Regions from separate parts of the Photobacterium sp. R1 genome, predicted to be linked through region 3. Evidence: riboswitches for the same ligand, from Rfam matches in the RefSeq annotation. Region 3 holds a riboswitch; each other region holds the start of a gene.
What was found. Region 3 has a riboswitch for thiamine pyrophosphate ahead of thiD (bifunctional hydroxymethylpyrimidine kinase/phosphomethylpyrimidine kinase). Riboswitches for the same ligand answer to the same signal wherever they lie in the genome.
Positions count from the first base shown of each region.

Region 1 (6,065 bases), on a different contig from region 3:
CAGCTTGTGCCGGTCACTTCGTGGATATCCGCGAGCTGGACCAAGAAACCCTTGCGACCGCCTAACAGAGCCACCGCCTAACAAGAGAAGGAAAATACCCATGGCAGGAATTCAACAACATACCGGACTGGTGGTGCCGCTGGATGCCGCGAACGTCGACACTGACGCCATCATTCCGAAACAGTTTTTACAGAAAGTAAACCGCATTGGCTTTGGCAAGCACCTGTTCCACGACTGGCGTTTTCTGGACGATGCGGGTGAGCAACCCAATCCGGAATTTGTCCTGAACTACCCGCGCTATCAGGGTGCCAGCATCTTGCTGGCCCGGGAAAACTTCGGCTGTGGTTCTTCCCGCGAACACGCCCCGTGGTCGCTGGCGGATTACGGCATCAAAGTAATGATTGCACCCAGCTTTGCCGACATCTTCTACGGTAACTCAATCAATAACCAGATGGTGCCGGTACGCCTGACGGAAACGGAAGTGGACGAAATCTTCCAGTATGTCGAAGCCAATGAAGGCGCCGAAGTGACGGTTGATCTGGAAACCATGACGGTCAGTGCCAACGGCAAATCGTATTCATTTGAAATCGACGAGTTCCGCCGCCACTGCCTGCTGAACGGTCTGGACAACATTGGCCTGACGCTGCAACACGAAGATAAAATCGCGGAATATGAAAGCAAGATCCCGGCTTTTTTAGCCTGATCTATACTCAAGAGTCAGCCTCAGACACCCTGCTCCGGCAGGGTGTTTTGTTCAGGTCTGCAGGCAAGACATCAGACAAACCAGAAAGAAACGCGTTTCCTTTCGGTCTCTTAGATATCAACCGTCTACAGAGGTGTTCACATGTTTTCGTTCCGCCGGGCTCTGCCTTTATTCATAGTCCTGATTTTACTCAGCCTCTCATCAGCTCCCATGGCTGCGCCAAAAGCCGACCTCTGGCCGTTCTGGCAAACCAGCAACCCCCAAAGCACCACCACAGTAGATCACAGCGCCTGGCAAAGTCTGCTGAACACCTACCTGCTCGTCGCCCCACAACAGACCCGTTTTCGCTACGCTGCGGTCAGTCCGCAAGATAAAAGCAGCCTGAATCAGTATATTGCCGGGCTGACCTCACGCGATCCCCGTCTTTTAAACCGAAATGAGCAGTTCGCATACTGGGTGAATCTCTACAATGCCCTGACGGTGAAAGTCATTCTGGATAACTATCCGGTCAGTTCGATTACCAAACTGGGCGGCCTGTTCAGTTTCGGGCCCTGGGATGAACAGCTGATCACCATTGACGGCAAAAAACTGTCCCTGAACGATATTGAGCACCGTATTCTCCGCCCGATCTGGCAAGACAAACGCATTCACTATGTGGTGAACTGCGCTAGTCTGGGTTGCCCGGACCTGTTACCTGAGGCCATGCATGCCGACCGGCTCAATACGCAGCTTGACGGTGCCGCACGCCGCTTCATCAACAGCCCCAAAGGCGTCGATGACCAAGGCGGAAAAGTCCGTCTGTCTTCGATTTATGACTGGTATCAGTCTGATTTCGGCTCACTGACAGATCTGCAGAAACACCTCAACCGCTACCGTAAACAGCCGGTCACGCTCACCAGCCCAAGGTATGATTATGACTGGCGCCTGAATGAGATTCGCTAGTTCCCGGATCCCAGACTGGCATCCGCTGATAATTCCGGCTGGCAACCCGTGCCCGCCCCGTTTACAATGAGAGCCGTTCTCATGGGGAGTCTCCGGACTGAGATCGTGTCTGTTTATACATATGCAGCACACGGGACCCATTGAACCTGAACCAGGTCATGCTGGCGTAGGAATTGAGAAACTGAAAGCACATCATTACTTTCCCTTTTCGTGACTTTCCCGGGACGTGCTCCCGCTCACTCAACGCCGCGCCTTGAAGAAATCGGAATTCCCTGCCAAGCAGGTACTCAGGAGCGCTTTGTGAAACACATACTGACAGCTTTACCCTTACTGGTTGCCGCCTCGTCTGCAGCCGCTGCTCAACCGACACTGACGGTATACACCTACAGTTCGTTTACCGCAGACTGGGGCCCGGGCCCGGCAATTGAAAAAACCTTCGAAAAAGAATGTGGCTGTGATTTACAGTTCGTCGCGCTGGACGATGGGGTGTCCATCCTCAACCGTGTCCGTCTGGAAGGCAAAAACACGAAGGCCGATGTCCTGCTGGGTCTGGACAACAACCTGATGACGGAAGCGAAGAAAACCGGGCTGCTGGCAAAAAGCGGTGTCGACACATCCGCTGTCACCATTCCGGGGGGCTGGCAGGATCAAACCTTCGTGCCTTTCGATTACGGTTATTTCGCCTTTATTTACAACAGCCAGAAGCTCAAGAACCCGCCAGCCAGCCTGAAAGCGCTGGTCGAACGTGACGACCTGAACCTGATCTATCAGGATCCGCGTACTTCGACCCCGGGGCAGGGTCTGATGCTGTGGGTGAAATCCGTCTACGGTGATCAGTCCTCTGATGCCTGGCAGCAACTGGCCAAGAAGACCGTGACCGTCACCAAAGGCTGGTCAGAAGCCTACAATATGTTCCTCAAGGGCGAGACCGATCTGGTGCTGTCTTACACCACTTCCCCGGCCTATCACATCATTGCCGAGAAGGAAGACAAATATAAAGCGGCCAACTTCAGTGAAGGCCACTACATGCAGGTGGAAGTTGCCGCTAAACTGAAGCACAGCCCAAATCAGGCGCTGGCGGATAAGTTCATGAACTTTATCCTGACGCCGGGCTTCCAGTCCCAGATCCCGACCGGCAACTGGATGTATCCGGTCACCGATCAGCCGCTGCCTGAAGCGTTCAAGGCACTGCCGCGTCCGGCCAAATCGCTGGAATTCAGTGCTGACGAAGTTGCGAAAGAGCGCAAAACCTGGGTCCGCGAATGGCAAACAGCCCTGACGCAATAATCCTGTAGGACTGACGTTGTTACTTTCCCGTTCCAGCCTGCCCGGCCTGCTGAGTGCCGGGCTCATTCTGATCCTGGTCGGCGGAGCGCTCAGCGCTCTGCTGACGCAGGCGACCGACATCCGGCCGCTGGCGCTCTGGCAGGATCCTTACCTGCGCCATGTTACTGCATTCAGTTTTCAGCAGGCCATTCTATCGACGCTGCTGAGCGTGCTCCCGGCCATCCCAGTCGCTTATGCCCTGTCACGCCGCCGTTTTCCCGGCCGGGCGCTGCTGCTGCGCCTGTTCGCCATGACCGTCGTTCTGCCGGTTCTGGTCGCCGTGTTCGGCCTGCTGGCCATTTATGGCAACAGCGGCCTGCTGGCCCAGTGGCTGGCGACGCTGGAGATGAAACTGCCTTTCAGTCTTTATGGCCTGAACGGCATTCTGCTGGCCCATGTTTTTCTTAACCTGCCGCTGGCCAGCCGGTTGCTGCTGCAAAGTCTGGAAGGCATTCCCGCCGAACAGCATCAGCTCGCCGCACACTTAGGGATGCGAGGCTGGCCGCTGTTCCGGCTGGTCGCCTGGCCGCGGCTGCGTCAGCAACTGCCGCAGGTGGCAGGTCTGGTCTTCATGCTCTGTTTCACCAGTTTTGCCGTCATCATGTCTCTGGGCGGCGGCCCGAAAGCAACCACCATCGAGCTGGCCATTTATCAGGCGCTGCGATATGACTTTGATTTAGCGGCCGGTGCCATGCTGGCGCTGTGGCAGATGCTGCTGTGCTGCTCGCTGGTCCTCGTGAGTCAGCGCTTTGCCCGGCCACTGTCGACCCTTACCGGCCGGGTGCAGCAGGGCCACCCGAACTATCTCGACAGCCGGGCGGCCCGATGCTGGGATGGATTCTGGATCGGTGCCGTGCTGCTGCTGGTGATACCGCCGATGCTGGCCGTGCTGAGTGCAGGCATCAACAGCAAACTGCCCGGCTTACTCAGTACGCCTGCACTCTGGCAGGCCGTCAGCCACTCGCTGCAAATCGCCGCACTGGCCTGCCTGCTGGCCCTGATCGGCGGGATTGCCATTCTCTGTGCCAGCCGGTTCTGGCGTTTGCAGCATTACAAAGCCTCAGCCGATGGCCTGGAGCTGATCGGCACCATCATTCTGGTCACGCCGAGCCTGGTGATCAGCACCGGGCTGTTTCTGTTACTGCGCGAGTTCACCGATGTCTTTTCCTCGGCTTTCTGGGTGGTGGTCGCCGTCAATGCCCTGATGGCGCTGCCTTATGTCATCAAGACCCTGAGTCAGCCCATGCTGCATCTGGCCCAGCAGTACAACCCGCTGTGTCAGAGTCTGGGCATGCGCGGCCTGTCCCGGTTGTATCTGGTGGAATGGCGGGCGCTGCGCAAACCAGTCGCTCAGGCGATGGCAATCAGCTTTGTCCTGTCACTGGGCGATCTCGGGGCCATTGCCCTGTTCGGCAGTCAGGATTTTCAGACGCTGCCGCTCTACCTGTTCCAGCTGATGGACAGCTATCAGATGGATGCTGCCGCCGTAGCCGCATTATTCCTGCTGCTGCTCAGCCTGGGAATTTTTACTGCGGTGGAGCGCCTGCTCTTATCCCGCGATGCTTCCTCCGTTCACGCTTCACATGGATAACCTATGACTGCCCCGATGCTGACCCTGTCCCAACTCTGTCACTGCTACCGCCATGGTCATCAGGAATCCATGACGCTGAGCTTCGATCTCAACGTCGATAAAGGCGACATCCTGGCCGTAATCGGCCCCAGCGGGGCTGGCAAAAGTACCCTGCTGGCGATGATTGCCGGATTCCTCAAACCCGACAGTGGCGAGCTTTATATCGACGGTGAAAAAATTGACCGGCAATCACCGGCAGAGCGACCGCTGTCGATCCTGTTTCAGGATCACAACCTGTTTCCGCACCTGAGTGTGTTCGACAACATTGCGCTGGGGATCCATCCCGGCCTCAAGCTCAGCGCCGCAGAGAAAGTGCAGGTTCAAATGGCTGCCCAGCGGGTGGGGATCGGCCCGTATCTGGATCGCCTGCCGGAGCAGCTTTCCGGCGGCCAGAAACAACGGGTCGCACTGGCTCGCTGCCTGGTGCGCCACCGCCCGCTGCTGCTACTGGACGAGCCTTTTTCCGCCCTGGATCCGGCGCTGCGGCAGGAAATGCTGGATCTGGTTGCCGGTCTGGCGAAAGAAGCCGGGATCACGGTGCTGATGATCACCCACAGCCCGGATGACGCCATGAAGATCGCCGACCATTGCGCCTTTGTCGATCAGGGTCGCATTCAGGTGTGTGGCCCCACCCAGCAGGTGCTGAGTGAGGCATCAGATGATGGGTTAAGAAAATATCTGGGGCGCTGAGTACTCCGGCAGATCACACGCCCTGTGATTACAGGTTTTCTTCCGCAAATTCCGCCAGACGGCTGCGGACCACGCCATTCAGATAAATGTTGGCACTGCCTTCAAAATCCTTAAATCGTTCAACGATATAGGTCAGGCCTGATGTCACAGGCGACAGGTACGTAGAATCGATCTGTGCCAGGTTACCGGAACAGACCAGCTTGGTGCCCTCACCACACCGGGTGATGATGGTCTTGATTTGCGACGCGGTCAGGTTCTGACACTCATCCAGCAACACAAAGGCGTTCTGAATCGAGCGGCCGCGCATAAAGTTAATCGATTTGAACTGGATGTTGGCTTTTTCGAAAATGTATTTCATCGAGCCGTCGGTGCAGACATCATGCTTGTGCAGTGCTTCCATGGTATCTGTCACTGCGGCCAGCCAGGGCATCATCTTCTCTTCTTCCGTCCCCGGCAGGAAACCGATGGATTCGGCGATATCCGGGGTATTCCGGGTCACGATAATCTTGTCATACATCCCTTTTTCAATCACCTGCTCCAGCGCAGCCGCCATCGCCAGGATCGTCTTACCACAGCCGGCCGGGCCGGTCAGGATCACCAGATCAATATCCGGATCGAGCAGCGCATCGAGCGCCATGCCCTGATAAATATTCTTCGGATGAATCCCCCAGGCCTGACGGTGCATCAACCGCTCATGCCCCAGATCTTTCAGAGTGACGTTTTCCCCGTCAAGTTCCTGGATCCGGGCGGCAAAATCCGTGTCCTGATCAATCA
Region 1 covers NZ_BAAHZP010000015.1:49,404-55,468, reverse strand. Annotated here, with positions in the region: gene leuC (3-isopropylmalate dehydratase large subunit) at 1-65, shown strand, start outside; gene leuD (3-isopropylmalate dehydratase small subunit) at 101-703, shown strand; gene ACYP03_RS20040 (DUF547 domain-containing protein) at 914-1,645, shown strand; TPP riboswitch at 1,718-1,836, shown strand; gene thiB (thiamine ABC transporter substrate binding subunit) at 1,946-2,932, shown strand; gene thiP (thiamine/thiamine pyrophosphate ABC transporter permease ThiP) at 2,949-4,562, shown strand; gene thiQ (thiamine ABC transporter ATP-binding protein) at 4,578-5,291, shown strand; gene ACYP03_RS20020 (PhoH family protein) at 5,320-6,065, opposite strand, start outside.
Region 1: it holds a riboswitch for thiamine pyrophosphate, as region 3 does, so the genes downstream of both, thiB (thiamine ABC transporter substrate binding subunit) here and thiD (bifunctional hydroxymethylpyrimidine kinase/phosphomethylpyrimidine kinase) in region 3, are expected to answer to the same signal.

Region 2 (6,065 bases), on a different contig from region 3:
ACCGGATCGGCATGACAGTAAGGCAGCACAATAAAGCCCTGTTTGACCAGCGCTTCTGCGGCAATCAGCGTTTCAATCGGATCCGGCATTAAATATTTCGGATCCGGGTGAATTTCCAGTTTCAGCCAGTGAGTGCCCAGCGCTTCACGGGCCAGCTGCGCGGCAAAGATCGCTTCCTTCGCATTTTTCGCGCCGGAGGTATTCGGCAGCAGGTTCACCCCAGCGGCACGCAGCGGCGCCAGGATGTCATCGTCCCTGTTTTCAATGTCGACCCGTTTGAGTGCCATGGTCACCAGTTCCGAACCGGAAGCCAGAATGGACTGCGCCATCACATCCCGGCCGGCATACTTGCCGGTACCGGTAAACAGACGGGATGAAAACGTTTTATCTGCAATCGTCAGCATCTCAACCTCCTGCAATAGCTTGAAACAGGGCGATCGCGTCGCCATCGCTGAGCACGGTGTCTCCCCAGCAATCACGACTGACAATCGACTGATTGAGCGCCACTGCGGTGGCATCCAGCGGCATTGCCAGTTGCTCCAGCAGCGCTCGTAGCGAGGTTTCTGCCGCCAGCTGCATGGTTTTATCGTTCACCTGAACGTTAATCATGGTCATAAAGATTCCTTACTGCATACAGGGCATTGCGGATTCATAGGCAGAGCAAACTGCTGCCATTGCAGGGTGAGGCCGTCAAACTGGCGGAACTGACCCTTGCCAGATTCGCCACTGCCGGTGATCGCCTTGATAGCCTGCAAGGCCTGGAAGGTCCCCATGATCCCGACGACGGGACCGGCAATCCCGGACTCGCTGCAATTTTGCGGTGCCTGCATGTCACCGTGCGGAAACAGGCAGTGATAGCAAGGCCCCTGCTGCGCCCGGAAATCAAAGTTCATCAGTTGCCCCTGCCAGCGGATCGCCGCCCCGGAGATCAGCTGCTTGCCGTGTTCGAAACAGGCCTGATTGATGGCATGGCGGCTGGCAAAATTGTCGGTGCAATCGAGCACCACATCCGCAAGGCTAATTTCCATCGCCAGCTGTAACTTAGCCAGATTGGCGGTCACGGCCCGGGCCCGGATGTGCGGATTGAGTGCCTTCACCTGCGCGACTGCGGCCTGAGCCTTGCTCTCGCCCTGATTGTCATCGCGGTAGATGATCTGGCGTTGCAGGTTGGAACGCTCCACCCGATCGCCGTCCGCAATCACCAGACTGCCCACACCGGCACCGGCCAGATACAACGCCGCGGGCGCTCCCAGACCACCGGCACCGATGATCAGCACCTTGGCCTGTTGCAGGGCCAGCTGACCCTGCTCACCAATTTCCGGCAACTGCACCTGACGGTGATAGCGTAAAAAAGATTCGTCAGTCAGCATGGCTTACCTCACCAGCTTTTCAGCGAAAGCGGCCAGAGCCTGCTCCGTGTCCGGTGCAGCCGTCACGGCCCGCACCACGGCGACACAGGACACGCCGGTCTGCCAGACGTCCGCCACATTGCTCAGGTCAATTCCGCCGATAGCCACCGTCGGATAACGGCCCGCCACGGTCGCCAGATGTTCCTTCAGCTGTGCGACCCCTTGCGGCGGGGTTGGCATGTCCTTGGTTGGCGTCGGGAAGATGTGGCCGATTGCCACATAGCTCGGCGCAATCGCCAGGCCGCGCTGCAACTCAGCCGACGTCCGGGTAGAAACACCCAGCCGGATACTGGCATGACGCAAGGCATCCAGATCGGCGGCATCCAGATCTTCCTGTCCCAGATGCACCCCGTAAGCGCCGTGTTTCAGCGCCAGCTGCCAGTAGTCATTGATAAACACCTGAGCGTTGTGCACACGGCCCAGCCGGATGGCTTCGATGATTTGTGTTTCCAGTTCTGGATGTGCCGGATCTTTCATCCGCAGCTGAACCGTTTTCACGCCCAGCGGCAGCAGCCGGGCAATCCAGTGAACATCATCGACGACAGGATAGAGCGGCCCGATGCCGCCCTCCATTCCCGGAAATGTCAGTTGTTGCGCCCCACTCATGCCTGATCTGCCTCATGGGTTTTCGCCTGATGATATAGCTCGCTGCCTTTTTCCCGGAATTCGGCCGATTTCTGGCGCATGCCTTCCAGCGGATCCTCCAGTAACTGGATCACCTGAGCCTCATTCTGTGCTTTCGCATAATCCCGCACTTCCTGAGAAATCTTCATCGAACAGAATTTAGGTCCACACATTGAACAGAAGTGCGCAATCTTGCCGGATTCCTGCGGCAGGGTTTCATCGTGGAATGCACGGGCAGTATCCGGGTCCAGACCCAGATTGAACTGGTCTTCCCAGCGGAATTCAAAACGGGCCTTTGACAATGCATTGTCTCGGACCTGCGCCCCCGGGTGTCCTTTGGCCAAATCAGCCGCGTGAGCACAGAGTTTGTAGGTAATCAGGCCAGTCTTCACGTCATCTTTATTCGGCAGGCCAAGGTGTTCTTTCGGCGTCACGTAACACAGCATGGCACAGCCATACCAGCCAATCATCGCGGCACCAATTCCGGAGGTGATATGGTCATAACCCGGGGCAATATCGGTCGTCAGCGGGCCTAAGGTATAGAACGGAGCTTCATGGCAGTGCTTGAGCTGCTCTTCCATGTTTTCCTTGATCATATGCATCGGCACATGCCCCGGTCCTTCAATCATCACCTGTACATCATATTCCCAGGCGATCTGAGTCAGCTCTCCCAGTGTACGCAGTTCGCTGAACTGGGCTTCGTCATTGGCATCCGCGACTGAACCCGGACGCAAGCCATCGCCAAGCGACAGCGCGATATCGTATTTTGCGCAGATCTCGCAAATCTCGCGAAAGTGCTCATACAGGAAGCTTTCCTTGTGATGTGCCAGACACCATTTCGCCATGATAGAACCGCCACGGGAAACAATACCCGTCACGCGCTTGGCCGTCATCGGGACATAGCGCAGCAACACACCGGCGTGAATCGTAAAGTAGTCAACGCCCTGTTCCGCCTGCTCCAGCAAGGTGTCACGGAACACGTCCCAATTGAGGTTCTCAGCAATGCCGTTCACCTTCTCCAGCGCCTGATACATTGGTACGGTTCCAATCGGCACCGGACTGTTACGGATGATCCACTCACGGGTCTCGTGAATGTTCCGACCGGTTGACAGGTCCATCACGGTATCGCCGCCCCAGCGGGTCGACCACACCAGTTTTTCTACTTCTTCCTCAATCGAGGAACTGACCGCCGAATTCCCGATATTGGCATTCACCTTCACCAGAAAATTACGACCGATAATCATCGGCTCAGATTCCGGGTGGTTGATGTTGGACGGGATAATAGCGCGGCCTTCAGCCACCTCTTTTCGCACAAATTCAGGGGTAATGTCTTTGGGCAGGTTGGCGCCGAAGCTTTGTCCCGGATGCTGCTGGTTCAGCACTTCATCACGGTAACGGGCGCGGCCCATGTTTTCACGGAGCGCGATATATTCCATCTCCGGCGTGATGATCCCCTTGCGGGCGTAGTGCATCTGAGTCACGCACTGGCCTGGCTTAGCCCGGCGGACACGGGCACGGAGCGCAAAACGCAGCTCATCTAAGGTGTCATCAGCCAGACGCTCTTTGGTATAGGCAGAACTCAGCTCATCCAACAGCTCAGTATCATTCCGCTCTTCAATCCAGTTTTCACGCAGCTTTGGCAGACCACTGTAGATATCAATCGTCTGTTCCGGATCGGTATAAAAGCCAGAGGTATCGTAGACTCGTACCGGTTCGTTCGGCTCAAAAATCGGGTTATTTTTATCCCCGCCGACTAAGGAGTCAGCCTGAGCAATCTCACGCATGCCGACACGGATATCATCCCGGCTGCCGGTGACATAGATTTTTCGGGAATTCGGGTAGGCTTGGGTAGTGAGTGAATCAATAAATTGTTTCGCTTCCAGTCTCGCTTGCTTGCGACTCGACATAGCAATTTCCTTTCATCTGATATTTCTGGGAAGTTGCTTGACGGATGGGCGCGTAAACAAGAGGCGGACACAAGTAGGGCGTGTCGCATCGTCTGATACAGCAGCTGTACACGACAGGTACAGCTAGGCAGAAGATTTTCTCTTGTTCCCTTCGCAGATACTAATCTGATCAGGTTCAACGGATCCCGCAATGCGGTCTCAGCCAGTTGGCACTCCGACAAGTTTCAGCTAACGAGTATAAGAAAGGTGTATCCCGACAGCAAGCGGTCTTTACTGAATTTCAGGAATCAGTAAAAACCGTCACGCATCAGCGACAAATCAGCACATCGCACTTTAAATGCAGATCCAATTCACGACGGACATCTTCTCGCAACCAGTGCAGATCCGTTTTGGCATGGCCGACAATCACTAAGTCTGCATGTATTTTTGCTGCCAGTTCAATAAGATGTTTTGCAACATCACCATCATAGAGATGCATCGCGCGCACAGGCTGCGGAGAATGGGTGGCTAATTCAGACAACTGCGCCATTCGCCTGAGCTCCTGATCGTCATGGGCTTCTTTCAGTTGCAGCTCAATATCCAAAAAACTCAGATTACCGACCCCGGGCTCGACATATGCCAGGTGTAGGTCTGCATTGTTATGGCTTGCCACGACCCCGGCTTTCACGACCAACTGCTGTGCCCGTTGATCATCTGGATTGAGTGCCAGCAAGACCGTTTTATAAAGCTTCATCACCACCTCAATTCACGAACGCTTGCAATACAACACCATATAGCACATTGTTTTGTGAATTACCTTAGTGACTGTCTCAACAGAGAGTTCATTTCATGGTATTAGTATCTGGTTTGACTGACAGAGACCAGCGTACAAATGAATCAACTCATCGTTTTAAGCTATGTTGCCTTTGGCGGAGCCTTTGGCGCATGTGCCCGTTATCTGATAGCCGAGCTGTCTGTTGTCCTGTTTGGACGCGGCTTCCCTTATGGGACCCTCGCCGTTAATGTCATCGGTTCATTTGTCATGGGACTGCTGATGTCAGCCCTGAATCAGGGAATGATTGAAGCCTCACCATGGCGTCAGATTCTCGGATTGGGCTTTCTCGGCGCCCTCACGACATTTTCAACCTTCTCCATGGATAACGTCGTCCTGCTTCAGCACGGCGAGTACGCCAAGATGACACTGAACCTGCTCTTAAATGTATTCCTGAGTATTTCTGCCTGCTTTATTGGCTATCAGCTGATGATGAGAAGCTAAGACTGACGTGAGAGTTTAGATTGGTACCAGCCTCATCATAGATGAGGCTTTTTTTCGATTTGGGCTCGAATAAATTCAGCATTCTGAGGATGTAATGCCGTACGGTATCGCGTTAGATAAACGCTGAAAACGAAAAAGCTCCCGCATTTCTGCGAGAGCTTAAAAGAGATGGCAGGGGTGGAGAGATTCGAACTCCCAACACGCGGATTTGGAATCCGCTGCTCTGCCAATTGGAGCTACACCCCTGTCGTGTGGTAAGTATTGTATATAGACTGATGATAATTACCAGCCCTGAATGTCGAAATTTATCAATTTGATGCTCAACCGCCTACTAAAACATCGATCATCAAACTCAACAGGTTTACGTGGCCGATTGGTGCAGTATTCCCTCGCCAGACAACAACATTCCAGCTGATCCTAGTTAAGAACCAAAACACGATATCAGACGTGTAGACAGTGTGTCACCAGCGTTTTAGAAGATGAATACACCCTATCTCAAATCACTACAGGAATCACTACAGGTGCTCCTGGGATGCGCTTTAGCGCAGAGTTCCAGTAGTTCTTCTGTGGACTTCAACTTTCATCCCATGGGGCACATCTGTAGTTATGTCTTAAGTTTTAAAACAACGGGCAGAGAGAGGGAAAGATTCATCCTGCCAATAGGCGGATATCCAACTGTCAGAAATCAAATCACGAATAGCAAATAGCAAAAAAAAAGTCATGACTGACTGGGTTTCTTTAAGAAGTAGCGGACAGCTGGAATCGCATTCGACCGGGAGGCGTCCGGCCGAAGGACGGATATCAAATCCCCAACGTAAAAAAGCCCCAGTCTTTCGACGGGGACGCCTAGTCTGAGGCTTATCGTCAGTG
Region 2 covers NZ_BAAHZP010000012.1:122,687-128,751, forward strand. Annotated here, with positions in the region: gene ACYP03_RS18515 (thiazole synthase) at 1-404, opposite strand, end outside; gene thiS (sulfur carrier protein ThiS) at 406-615, opposite strand; gene ACYP03_RS18525 (HesA/MoeB/ThiF family protein) at 612-1,370, opposite strand; gene thiE (thiamine phosphate synthase) at 1,374-2,015, opposite strand; gene thiC (phosphomethylpyrimidine synthase ThiC) at 2,012-3,940, opposite strand; TPP riboswitch at 4,070-4,167, opposite strand; gene ACYP03_RS18540 (universal stress protein) at 4,248-4,673, opposite strand; gene crcB (fluoride efflux transporter CrcB) at 4,812-5,195, shown strand; tRNA gene ACYP03_RS18550 (tRNA-Trp) at 5,365-5,441, opposite strand.
Region 2: it holds a riboswitch for thiamine pyrophosphate, as region 3 does, so the genes downstream of both, thiC (phosphomethylpyrimidine synthase ThiC) here and thiD (bifunctional hydroxymethylpyrimidine kinase/phosphomethylpyrimidine kinase) in region 3, are expected to answer to the same signal.

Region 3 (6,065 bases):
GGTAACCAGATCCCCGCGGTTGATATCGCGGATGCACCGCGTTTTGCGTATCGCGGCCTGTCCGTTGATTCGGTGCGCAACTTCCGCAGCAAAGACTCAATCATTCAGCTGCTTGACCAGATGGCGGCGTTTAAGCTGAACAAACTCCATCTCCGTCTTGCTGACGATGAAGGCTGGCGAATTGAAATTACAGGACTCCCAGAACTGACAGATGTCAGTTCAAAACGTTGTCATGATCCGGAAGAAAAATCCTGTCTGCTGCCATTCCTGGGTGCCGGTCCGGACGGTAGTGCTGAATCAAATGGATACTATACGGCAGAAGATTACCGGGACATCCTTCAGCATGCGGCTTCGCTGAGCATTGAAGTAGTTCCGGAAATTGATATTCCTGGCCATGCGCACGCTGCGATTAAAGCCATGGAAGCGCGCTATGACCACTTTGCCGCTCAGGGAAATCTGGAAGAAGCCAGCAAATACCTGCTGACAGATTTCAGCGACACAACAGAATATCTTTCTGTTCAGATGTTTACAGACAATGCTATCAACGTTTGTATGGATTCAACCTACAATTTCGTTGATGCTGTGGTCAAAGGTCTGGTGAACCTGCATCAGGGAGTTCAGCCACTGAAAACCTTCCACTTTGGTGGCGATGAGATTGCCGGTGCATGGGTTAACTCTCCTGTCTGTCAGGCATTTATTGCCAACAACACAGATGGCGTCAACAGTGTTTCTGACCTGAGCCGTTACTTTGTCGAGCGTATCTCTGTCATTACAGCGAACTATGGTCTGGATATGGCAGGCTGGGAAGACGGTCTGATGCACAGCGGACAAGTCTACCCCCGCTCTGAAATGGCCAACAGTCAGCTCTGGGGTAACGCCTGGCAGAATATCTGGGAATGGGGTGTTGCTGACCGTGCCTATAATCTGGCAAACAACGACTATAAAGTTGTTTACAACCATGCCAGCCACCTGTATTTCGACCATCCATACGAGCCGGATCCAAACGAACGCGGTTACTATTGGGCGCCACGTTTCACCGACACCCGGAAGACCTTTGGTTACATGCCGGATGATGTGTTCGCAAATGCCGACTTCACCCGTGCCGGTGCACCAATTACGAAAGAAGACGTGGTTGCCGGTGCTGGTGTGAAAAAACTCCTGAAACCTGAAAATGTATTGGGTATTCAGGGTTCGCTGTGGGCTGAAACAGTCCGTACTGAAGCTCAGTTCGAAGGGATGACTTTCCCGCGTGTTCTGGGTCTGGCCGAGCGTGCATGGCATACGGCGGGCTGGGAAGCCAATGACAACGCTGGCACCCCTGTAGACAAGGCAGCCCGTAATACGGACTACAACCGCTTCGCAAACCTCCTGGGCCAGAAAGTGCTGCCGAAACTGGAGCAAAGCGGCATTACGTTCAACCTGCCTGTCCCTGGCGGCGTCCTCGAAAATGGTGTCCTGAAGGCGAACTCCACCTTCCCTGGCCTGACCATTGAGTACTCAGTCGATCAGGGCGCAAGTTGGCAGGCTTATGATCGCCTCAATCCACCAGCAGCGGCGAGTGGTGTCCAGCTGCGAACAGTGTCTGGTGACCGAAGCAGCCGGGTTACAACAGTGAATTAAGCAACATCATTGCCCGAACGATAAAGAGCTCCGTCAGGAGCTCTTTTCATTCATCAATCGGGTGCTTTACTACTCGGGATCAGCCCAGACAGCAAGTTCATTACCACTCGGTTCTGTAAAGTGGAACCGGCGGCCTCCGGGAAACGCAAAAATCGGTTTCACAATTTTGCCGCCCGCTTCGATGACTTTTTGCTCTGTCGCTTCTAAATTATCACTGTACAGCACAATTAAAGCCGCACCTTTTTCTGATTCAGATTTCAGGGGCGCCGCATAAAATCCCCCATCCAGCCCCTGATCCGAAAAAGCTGTATATTCATCACCATAATCTGTAAATGACCAGCCAAAAGCGGATTCAAAAAAAGCTTTTGTTGCCGGCAGGTTACTTGCAGGAAATTCAACGTAATTAATCTGATGATGCTGTTTCACTGAATGTCTCCAGAATTATTGACGGTAACGATATCATAGGCTGTCTATAACGCCTCTGTCCGGAGCCCGCACAGATTTTCTGGAATTCTTTTGCTTTCTTCAAAAAAACAGGGTTAGAATGCCAACGCAAAATGATACTGAAGACAACAAGCTTCGGTTGAACATACAGAATGATTAAACGTTAGTCGGGGAGTCGAAAGGCTGAGACCACGCTGTGGGACCCGTTGAACCTGATCCAGCTCATACTGGCGTAGGGAACTAGCAGACTTGCCTGCCACTAAGCGCCAGTTCCTGACGGCTCAGTGACCATCGCGACTGTTCGTCATCCCTGCCCCATCATGAATCATGATATTGATGCCAAGGGATGAAAATGAACAAGTCAGCTCACAATGAACTTTCCCCAGAAATTAAAACCCCGATTACACTGACAATTGCAGGTTCAGACAGTGGTGGTGGTGCCGGGATACAGGCTGATATCAAAGCCATTTCGGCAACTGGCGGCTATGCCTGTTCGGTTATCACGGCACTGACGGCTCAAAATACACAGAGCGTAACGGGTATTTTTCCGGTCAGCCCGGCGTTTGTTGAACAACAGCTGGATGCTGTCTTCAGCGACCTTGATATCCAATCGGTAAAAATAGGCATGCTGAGTGATGCGACTATCATTCGTGCTGTTGCTAAAAAACTGCGTCAATACCGGCCGAAATTCATCGTTCTCGACCCGGTGATGGTCGCAACCAGCGGTGACTTATTACTGGAAGCCGATGCCATTTCCACCCTGAAATCAGAACTTCTTCCTCTGGCAACACTGATCACGCCAAATCTGCCAGAGGCAGTCGCTTTAACCCGAAATCCATCCCTTTCTGGCACAATTTCACCTGTTGTACACACAAAAGAAACAGAAGAAAAAGAAGCGCTGATTGAGCAGTTGAAACAACTCAACACTGAAGCTGTTTTGCTGAAAGGGGGACATTGGGAACAGGAAGCACAAAGCACGGACTATCTCATCCTAGAAAGTGACACCGTCACCCTAACTGCTTCGCGAGTTCAGACGCAGAACACGCATGGCACGGGATGCACGCTGTCTGCAGCGATTGCTTCTTATCTGGCTCAGGGATACAGCCTCACAGAAGCCGTGACACGCGGGAAAGCCTATCTGACGCAAGCCCTGTTACATGCGGATCAACTTCGGATTGGCCAAGGTCATGGCCCGGTTCATCACTTCTATTCACTCCAGCCGCGTTAAGGAGAAGCAGGTGCCTGAGCAAATCATCACTCGTCAGGAAGAAAACCACATGACTGACCGGCAGGCAGGCTTGGGGGTTCAGTTGAATAATATTCGTCTGCATTACCCTGATCAGGAAATGCCATTATTCAGACAGCTGAATCTCAGTTTAATCCCAGGCCAGTGGCATTGCATTCTCGGGCAAAGCGGATGCGGTAAAACCACATTACTCAGGCTACTAGCCGGATTATTACCTGCCGACGTCCATTGGCAAGGGAGCATTAAAACCAGCAGCAACCAACCTGTGAATGCACAGATTGCCTATATGGCTCAGCAGGATTTACTGCTTCCCTGGCTGAATGTGCTGGATAATGTTTGCTTTGGTGTTCAGCTCAAACACGGAAAAGTCAGTGAGACGCATCAGTCACAAGCGATTGAACTGTTAGAACGCGTCGGCTTAAAAAAATACATCTCTGCCCCCCCATCAAGGCTCTCTGGCGGAATGCGTCAGCGGGTTTCACTCGCCCGAACCCTGATGCAGGACCAGCCACTCGTATTAATGGATGAACCTTTTTCAGCACTGGATGCTGTCACACGATACAAATTGCAGGATCTAGCTGCAGAACTGCTGGAAAACCGAACCGTACTGCTCATTACACATGACCCTCAGGAAGCACTCCGTCTGGGACACTCTGTGTTCCTGATGCAAGGCCAGCCCGCAAAAATCAACTCGCTGCCACCCCCGGACGGAACGATTCCGCGTGAAATCGACGCCCGTCTTGTGAATTGTCAGCAGCAGATCCTGAAAGCCCTGAGTTTGGTAAACCAACACAATGACTAAATTATTGGCTCAATGGCAAACTGGCACGCCTGTCAAAACACGTTCTATTCACCATCACCCGCTCGCGCGGCTGGTGATCAGTCTTGGTGTTCTGGCCCTCGGCTGGCAGGCTGTGGTCACAGTGTTTCAATTGCCCGGTTTTATCCTGCCGGAACCACTGGCTGTACTCAATAAACTGATTCAGCGCCACGATGTACTGCTTCGCCATGCCTGGGTCACAACCTGTGAAATCATGCTGGGTCTGGTCACAGGGTTAGGGTTCGGACTCTTTTGTGCATTGTTGATGCTGCTTTTTACCCCTGTCAGACGCTGGATCTTGCCCCTGCTGATAGCCAGTCAAGCGATTCCTGTTTTCGCACTCGCCCCAATTCTGATGCTCTGGCTGGGGTACGGTATCGCCTCCAAAGTTGTGATGGCTGCCATCATCATTTTCTTTCCGGTGACGACCTGCTGCTATGACGGTCTTCGCCATACACCACAAGGATATCTTGATCTGGCAAAAACACTTCATGCAACTCGCTGGCAAATCCTGCGCCACATCCGGCTGCCGGCTGCATTACCGGCACTGGCATCCGGAATCCGTGTGGCTGTTGTCGTCGCACCGATTGGTGCCGTTGTCGGTGAGTGGGTCGGTGCCAGCGAAGGGCTGGGCTACCTGATGTTACAGGCCAATGCCCGAATGATGATCGACGAGATGTTTGCAGCTCTTTTTATATTGGCCAGCCTCTCTGTTGCTCTTTATTTCGGGACCGACTTTCTGCTGAAACGCGCAATTCCATGGCTGCCTGAAAACAGTCAGTCACAATCATGATTTAACCAAGGATACGCTTATGATTCACTTCCCCACCCGTACCGCGATCGCTGTCGCAGTGACAGCTGTGACATTCCAGGCACAAGCGAAAGAACTCACTTTGATGCTGGACTGGTTTGTTAACCCTAATCACGGCCCGATCATCATTGCTCAGAAAAATGGCCTGTTTCAGGAGCAAGGGCTGGACATTAAAATTCAGGAACCAGCCGACCCGTCCATGCCCGCCAAACTGGTTGCCGCAGGCAAAACTGATTTAGCCATTTCTTACCAGACCAGCCTGACAATTGATGTGGCGGCAGGTCTTCCGTTGATTCGGGCTTCCACCCTGATTGCAACGCCGCTCAACACCTTGATGGTCCTGGATAAAAAAGGGATTGAATCACTGGCTGATCTGAAAGGAAAAACCATTGGAATCGCCATTGCAGGAAATGAAGAAGCGACTATTGGTACCATGCTGAAAACAGCCGGTGTTGATTTCTCCGAGGTCAAAATCGTGAATGTTGGCTGGGCACTCTCTTCTTCGCTGGCATCCGGAAAAGTTGACGCCATCTGGGGTGGCCTGCGTAACTTCGAGTCAAACCAGCTGGCACTGGAAGGCTATCAGGCAAAAGCGTTCTTCCCTGAGGAGCACGGTGTACCGCCTTATGACGAACTGGTCGTGGTCGCCAATAAAAAACAGTACAACGCTGAAGTCCTCAAAAAATTCAACAAGGCACTGGAAAAAGCAACGCAGTACATTGTGAATCACCCGGATCAAGCCTGGAAAACCTTCATCTCATATTCACCCGATACCCTGGACAATGAGCTGAACAAAATGGCTTGGCGAGATACCTTGCCGCGCTTTGCTCTCCGTCCGGCAGCGGTTGATCAGGCCCGCTACGATCAATTCTCTGATTTTATGTATCAACACAAGATCATCAATAACGCCCCCAAAGCGAAAGATTTTGTCCCGGCTTTTTAAGCCAGGTCAGAACACAAGAAACACACATTTCAGGGAATACACATGAATCATCTGGATTTGATCAATGCATGTCAAAATGACTGGCATGACTACACCCACCACATCTTTGTGCAGCAACTCGCCAGTGGGGAACTGAACCCGGGGGCTTACCTGCACTATCTGAAACAGGATTTTTTGTTCC
Region 3 covers NZ_BAAHZP010000017.1:69,276-75,340, forward strand. Annotated here, with positions in the region: gene ACYP03_RS21010 (family 20 glycosylhydrolase) at 1-1,620, shown strand, start outside; gene ACYP03_RS21015 (VOC family protein) at 1,690-2,046, opposite strand; TPP riboswitch at 2,223-2,320, shown strand; gene thiD (bifunctional hydroxymethylpyrimidine kinase/phosphomethylpyrimidine kinase) at 2,417-3,292, shown strand; gene ACYP03_RS21025 (ABC transporter ATP-binding protein) at 3,342-4,112, shown strand; gene ACYP03_RS21030 (ABC transporter permease) at 4,105-4,923, shown strand; gene ACYP03_RS21035 (ABC transporter substrate-binding protein) at 4,943-5,884, shown strand; gene tenA (thiaminase II) at 5,927-6,065, shown strand, end outside.